Caballeronia sp. TF1N1: one gene and its partner. The protein of the gene in region 1 interacts with the protein of each later gene in a pairwise test. Links are inferred from orthologs where the notes say so. Each region holds a gene or a part of one and is shown in the gene's direction. Other genes may lie near its edges.

Region 1 (3,272 bases):
GACACCAACGCCCAGATTGACCTTGGTCGGGCGCGGGTCGGCGTTGAAGGCTTCGTTGAGGCCCAGAATCGGGTCGCGGGGAGCGAGTTCGACGGCAGAGAAAAGAGACATGATCTATCGGCAGTGGAAGGAAGACGTGCGGCGGGAAGAACGATGCTTGGGCGCTCGAAAAAACGGCGCGTGACGTCGTTGGCGGCGCGGTCGTGCGGGGCGCCCCCTCGAAGCCCAGTCGCATATTGTATCGAATCCGGCGCTGCATTTCGGATCGAGCCTTATTCTATGTACGCGCTTTTTTCTCGCGAGCATGAATAAGCGCATGGGCTTCGGCCGGTTGAACGCCTTGTCCGGCATGCGCGCAAGCCTCGATTGGACGGCATCGACGGAACAGCGCGCCGCCTCGCGCGCCACTGCTTGACTTCCACCCAACGGTCCCAACCTGCTCGATTCCGCCTCCCGTGAGGCCGCCCGCGCCACTTTCGCCGCAGCCGCTAGAATAGGTGTTTGCTCCGGCGCCGACTTAGAAGATTCCCCTCTCCATGTCCGATACCCTTATCGAAACGCCCGACGCACTGGACGAATCGAAGTTCGCCACGTTCGAAGGCTCGCCGTTTCAGCTCTATCAGCCGTATCCGCCCGCGGGCGATCAGCCCGAGGCCATCAAGACGCTCGTCGAGGGCGTGGACGACGGTCTCTCGTTCCAGACGCTGCTCGGCGTGACCGGCTCGGGCAAGACCTTCACGATGGCCAACGTCATCGCGCGTCTGGGCCGGCCCGCCATCGTTTTCGCGCCCAACAAGACGCTCGCCGCGCAGCTCTACGCCGAGTTCCGCGAGTTTTTCCCGCGCAACGCGGTCGAGTACTTCGTCTCGTACTACGACTATTACCAGCCGGAAGCGTATGTGCCGCAGCGCGATCTCTTCATCGAGAAGGATTCGTCGATCAACGAGCATATCGAGCAGATGCGGCTCTCGGCGACCAAGAGCCTGCTCGAACGCCGCGACGTGGTGATCGTGGCGACGGTGTCGGCCATTTACGGTATCGGCAATCCGTCCGAGTATCACAAGATGATCCTCACGCTGCGCGTAGGCGACAAGCTCGGCCAGCGCGATGTCATCGCGCGGCTGATCGCCATGCAATACACGCGCAACGAGGCGGATTTTCAGCGCGGCTCGTTCCGTGTGCGAGGCGACACCATCGACATCTTTCCGGCGGAACACGCGGAAATGGCGGTGCGAGTCGAATTGTTCGACGACGAAATCGAGTCGATGCAGCTTTTCGATCCGCTCACCGGCCGCGTGCGCAACAAGATTCCGCGCTTCACGGTGTATCCGTCGTCGCATTACGTGACGCCGCGCGACACCGTCATGCGCGCGATCGAAACCATCAAGCTGGAACTGCGCGAGCGGCTGGAGTTTTTCCATAGCCAGGGCAAGCTCGTCGAGGCGCAGCGGCTCGAACAGCGCACGCGCTTCGACCTGGAAATGCTGCAGGAACTGGGTTTCTGCAAGGGCATCGAGAATTACTCGCGGCATTTCTCGGGCTCGGCGCCCGGCGAACCGCCGCCGACGCTCGTCGACTACCTGCCGCCCGACGCCATCATGTTGCTCGACGAGTCGCACGTGCTGATCGGCCAGTTGAACGGCATGTATAACGGCGACCGCGCGCGCAAGGAAAATCTCGTCGATTACGGTTTCCGCATGCCGTCCGCGCTCGACAACCGGCCGCTCAAGTTCAACGAATTCGAGCGCAAGATGCGCCAGGCCGTGTTCGTTTCCGCGACGCCCGCCGACTACGAACAGAAGAAAGCGGGGCAAGTGGCCGAGCAACTCGTGCGGCCGACGGGTCTCGTCGATCCCGAAATCGAGGTGCGGCCCGCGCGCTCGCAGGTCGACGACGTGCTCTCCGAGATCAACGCGCGCGTCGCGGTGCACGAACGCGTGCTCGTTACCGTGCTCACCAAGCGCATGGCCGAACAGCTGACCGAATTTCTCGCCGATCACGGCGTGAAGGTGCGCTATTTGCACAGCGATATCGACACGGTCGAGCGCGTGGAAATCATCCGCGATCTGCGGCTCGGCACGTTCGATGTGCTCGTCGGCATCAACTTGTTGCGCGAGGGTCTGGATATTCCTGAAGTGTCGCTCGTCGCCATTCTCGACGCGGACAAGGAAGGCTTCCTGCGCGCCGAGCGCTCGCTGATCCAGACAATCGGACGGGCGGCGCGCAACGTGAACGGCAAGGCGATCCTCTACGGCGACAACATGACGGACTCGATGAAGCGCGCCATCGACGAAACCGAGCGGCGCCGCGCCAAGCAGGTTGCGCATAACCTCGAGCGGGGCATCACGCCGCGCGGAGTGGAAAAGCGCATCAAGGACATCATCGATGGCGTCTACAACGCCGACGACGCGCGCGCCGAACTGAAGGAAGCCCAGACGCGCGCGAAGTTCGAGGACATGACCGAGAAGCAGCTCGCGAAGGAAATCAAGCGGCTGGAAAAGCAAATGATGGATCACGCCAAGAATCTCGAATTCGAAAAGGCGGCGCAGACCCGCGACCAATTGGCGCTGTTACGTCAACGCGTGTTCGGCGCGAACGTGGGCGATCACATCACCGGCATCGGCGGAAAGTAAGGCGAAAGAAAGCAAGTTTTCATCGTTCTGTCTCAAGCGACGCGGCGAGCCGGAAGGCGCACCGCGTTTTTTTATCGGCCGCGAATGGACCGCGAGTTGGCTGCAAAGCCCGCCGGAGCCTTGCCGCAGCAGGCTTTTGTAAGCCCGCGCTAATTTGTCCCGAGTGGTGAAGGGTGCTAAACTGACGAACATTGAGAATGGTTCGTATTAACGTTTTCCAGATTCTGGAAGCGGTTTTCCGTTTCGCGCTAACGAACCGGCACCACAGTCATTTTTTTGCGCCGGCGCGCCTTTTTAGAGCGCCGGAGTTCGGTGGAAAGGGCGCGCCAATGTCACGCGCGCCATCGATAACAACAGGAGTGTTTGATGGGTTCAACGTTGATGCGCGGCCTCGTTGCCGCCGCAGGCCTCACGGCGATGATGGCGGCTTCCGCTGCTGAGTATCCGATCGGCAAGCAGCATATCGAAGGCGGCATGGAAACGGGCGCCGTCTATCTGCAGCCAATCACGATGGCGCCGGAAGGCATCATGCGCAAGGCATCGGATTCGGACATCCACCTCGAAGCGGATATTCACGCGGTCAAGAACAACCCGACCGGTTTCGCCGAAGGCGACTGGATGCCCTATCTGAACGTGACG
Region 2 (3,770 bases), 860 kb from region 1 along the record:
CTGCCGCCGCCACGAAGCTGCCGAGCGCGAACACGAGCAGGCCGAATGCGATCACGGGTTTGCGGCCCAGCTTGTCCGAAATCCAGCCATAGAAGATGTAGAGCATGGACTGCGTGACGCCGTAAGCGCCGAGCGCTATGCCGACGAGAAACACGTCATCGCCGCCAGGGATGGTTTTCGCGTAAATGGAAAACACCGGCATGATCATGAAGAGGCCGAGCATGCGCAGCGCGAAGATCGCGGCGAGCGACACGGTTGCGCGCAATTCCGGCGCGGACAAACGTGTGGACGTGGCAGACGGATTGGACATCAGGAACGGAAATGGGTGAGGGTCGCGACTGGCCTGACGCGTGGGGAGCGCGGCGCGGCCGCCTTGTTCTGGCTCGAAACGGCACTATATGCGACACACGGCTGCTCGCGCGCCGCACGACCTGCGGCCATTAACGCGAAGGCGCCTGGGAAACGGAAAAGCCGTTGGAAAGCCGCCGAGAAGCCTTGAGAGCCCCTGAGAGCCCCCGAGAGCCTTTTGGCACGGGCGCCGCACCCTGCAAAAGTCGTTATAGTAGCAGGTTTAGCCCCCTTACTTTGTCGTCCGGTAGTCGCAGGAAACCCCGCGCCACGACCTAAAAGACGCCCGAAAGACCCCCGAAAGAACCCGGAAGAGACTCGTGGAAGAAATTCGTATTCGTGGGGCTCGCACCCACAATTTGAAGAACGTCAATCTCGACTTGCCGCGTCACAAGCTGATTGTGATTACGGGGTTGTCCGGGTCGGGCAAGTCGTCGCTCGCATTCGATACGCTTTACGCCGAAGGTCAGCGCCGCTATGTCGAGAGCCTCTCGGCGTACGCGCGGCAATTTCTGCAGCTGATGGAAAAGCCGGATGTCGATTTGATCGAAGGCCTCTCACCGGCCATTTCGATCGAACAAAAAGCCACCTCGCATAATCCGCGTTCGACGGTCGGCACCGTCACCGAGATTCACGATTATCTGCGACTGCTGTTTGCGCGCGTCGGCACACCTTATTGCCCCGATCATCTGATTCCGCTCGAAGCGCAAAGCGTCTCGCAGATGGTCGATGCCGCGCTCGCGCTGCCCGAGGAAACCAAGCTGATGATCCTCGCGCCCGTCGTCGTGGATCGCAAGGGCGAGCACGTCGAATTATTCGAAGAGATGCAGGCGCAGGGCTTTATCCGCTTTCGCATTCGTTCGGGCGGCGGCACGGCGAACGAAGGCGTCGCGAAAATCTATGAAGTCGACTCGCTGCCGAAGCTCAAGAAGAACGACAAGCACACCATCGACGTGGTGATCGACCGGCTTAAAGTGCGCCCGGACATGAAGCAGCGCCTGGCGGAATCGTTCGAGACCGCGCTGCGTCTCGCCGATGGCCGCGCGATCGCGCTCGAAATGGATACCGAGAACGAAAAGCTCTTCAGCTCGAAGTTCGCGTGCCCGATCTGTTCGTACTCGCTGCCGGAACTGGAGCCGCGCCTTTTCTCGTTCAACAATCCGATGGGCGCATGCCCGGAATGCGACGGCTTGGGCCAGATCACGTTTTTCGATCCGAAGCGCGTGGTCGCGCATCCTTCGCTCTCGCTCGCGGCGGGCGCGGTGAAGGGCTGGGACCGGCGCAATCAGTTCTATTTTCAGATGCTGCAAAGTCTCGCGGCGTTCTACGAATACGACATCGACGCGCCGTTCGAGGAACTGCCGGAAAAGGTGCGCAAGACGCTTTTGTACGGTTCGGGCAAGCAGGTCATTCCGTTCTCGTACATCAACGAGCGCGGGCGCGCTTCGGTGAGAGAGCACGCGTTCGAAGGCATTCTGCCGAATCTGGAGCGTCGTTATCGCGAAACGGACTCGGCCGCCGTGCGCGAGGAACTGGCGAAGTATCAGAACAATCAGGCGTGCCCGGCCTGCGAGGGCACGCGTCTGCGCCGCGAGGCGCGTTTCGTCAAAGTCGGTTCCGGCGATGACGCTCGCGGCATCTACGAAGTCAGCGGCTGGCCGTTGCGCGATACGCTCGGCTACTTCCAGACGCTGCGGCTCGACGGCGCGAAAGGTGAGATCGCGGACAAGGTGGTCAAGGAAATCGTCGCGCGGCTGTCGTTCCTGAATAACGTCGGGCTCGATTACCTGTCGCTCGAACGCAGCGCCGAAACGCTCTCGGGCGGCGAGGCGCAGCGCATCCGGCTCGCGTCGCAGATCGGCTCGGGCTTGACCGGCGTGATGTACGTGCTCGATGAGCCGTCCATCGGCCTGCATCAGCGCGACAACGACCGGCTCATCGCCACGCTCAAGCATCTGCGCGATATCGGCAACTCGGTGATCGTGGTCGAGCATGACGAAGACATGATCCGCATGGCCGATTACGTCGTCGACATGGGGCCGGGCGCGGGCGTGCATGGCGGCGTGATCGTCGCGCAAGGCACGCCGAATCAGGTGCAGAAAGACCCGAATTCGATCACGGGACAGTATTTGTCGGGCAAGCGGACTATCGGTTATTCGTCCGAGCGGACCGCGCCGGACGAGCGGCAGCTTCGTATTGTCGAGGCGTATGGCAATAATCTGAAGCGCGTGACGCTCGATTTGCCCGTCGGGCTTCTGACTTGCGTGACCGGCGTCTCGGGTTCGGGCAAGTCCACGCTCATCAACGACACGTTGCAACACGCGGTCGCCCAACATTTGTACGGATCATCGACCGAGCCCGCGCCGTATGAATCCATCGAAGGTCTCGAACACTTCGACAAAGTGATCGCCGTCGATCAATCACCGATCGGCCGCACGCCGCGCTCGAACCCGGCCACTTATACCGGACTGTTCACGCCCATCCGCGAACTCTTCGCCGGCGTGCCGGCCGCGAAAGAGCGCGGTTACGATCCCGGCCGTTTTTCGTTCAACGTGAAGGGCGGACGCTGCGAGGCGTGTCAGGGCGATGGCGTCATCAAGGTCGAAATGCACTTCCTGCCGGATGTCTATGTGCCCTGCGACGTATGCCACGGCAAGCGCTACAACCGCGAAACGCTCGACATTCAGTACAAGGGCAAGAACATCAGCGAAGTGCTCAACCTCACGGTGGAAGCCGCGCACGAGTTCTTCAAGCCGGTGCCGGTCGTCGCGCGCAAGCTGAAGACGCTGCTGGAAGTGGGCCTCGGTTATATCCGGCTCGGCCAGTCGGCGACCACGCTTTCAGGTGGCGAGGCACAGCGCGTCAAGCTTTCGCTGGAACTGAGCAAGCGCGACACCGGTCGGACTCTTTATATCCTCGATGAACCGACGACCGGTCTGCACTTCCACGACATCGCGCTTCTGCTCGAAGTGATCCACCGTCTGCGAGATCAGGGCAACACGGTCGTGATCATCGAGCATAATCTCGACGTGATCAAAACGGCGGATTGGGTCATCGACCTCGGTCCGGAAGGCGGCGCGGGTGGCGGCCAGATCATCGCTCAGGGAACACCCGAGCAGGTCGCGAAATCGAAAGCGAGCTTTACGGGCAGATATCTGGCACCCTTGCTGCAACGGCCCAAGTCGGCGGCGTAGCATGGTTGCGGCGCGTCACTTGCGCCGCGCGCCATAGCCGTTCGAAATGCGCCGCGATACGCGGCACGAATAACCGTCGCAAGCAGGGAAAAGGAACGCAGTCATGGCGAAGCGCAACGAAGCGGCCAACGAGGAGCGACGCATACGGGATCTTCCCGCGCGCCCCGTCAGGCTGACGAGCGACATGAGCATGCCGAAGTTGTCCGCCGTGGAGATCGGCAGCTATCT

What was found.
Region 2: the proteins of uvrB (region 1) and uvrA interact in binary tests that used the Escherichia coli proteins (3 or more experiments, as listed by UniProt). The link is inferred for Caballeronia sp. TF1N1 from one-to-one orthologs.

Annotation. Positions count from the first base shown.
Region 1 is NZ_CP084626.1:1,110,721-1,113,992, forward strand. Bases 129-3,084 are described here. They hold uvrB (excinuclease ABC subunit UvrB), read left to right. Parts: upstream 129-536; coding sequence 537-2,633; downstream 2,634-3,084. Other genes in these bases: LDZ28_RS05055 (iron transporter), read left to right, coding at 3,000-3,084. In the rest of the region: LDZ28_RS05045 (amino acid aminotransferase), read right to left, coding at 1-111; more of LDZ28_RS05055, read left to right, coding at 3,085-3,272. UniProt on the Escherichia coli protein: The UvrABC repair system catalyzes the recognition and processing of DNA lesions. A damage recognition complex composed of 2 UvrA and 2 UvrB subunits scans DNA for abnormalities.
Region 2 is NZ_CP084626.1:254,690-258,459, reverse strand. What follows is about bases 289-3,742. They hold uvrA (excinuclease ABC subunit UvrA), read left to right. Parts: upstream 289-668; coding sequence 669-3,542; downstream 3,543-3,742. Other genes in these bases: LDZ28_RS01255 (AI-2E family transporter), read left to right, coding at 3,646-3,742; LDZ28_RS01265 (MFS transporter), read right to left, coding at 289-310. In the rest of the region: more of LDZ28_RS01265, read right to left, coding at 1-288; more of LDZ28_RS01255, read left to right, coding at 3,743-3,770. UniProt on the Escherichia coli protein: The UvrABC repair system catalyzes the recognition and processing of DNA lesions. UvrA is an ATPase and a DNA-binding protein. A damage recognition complex composed of 2 UvrA and 2 UvrB subunits scans DNA for abnormalities.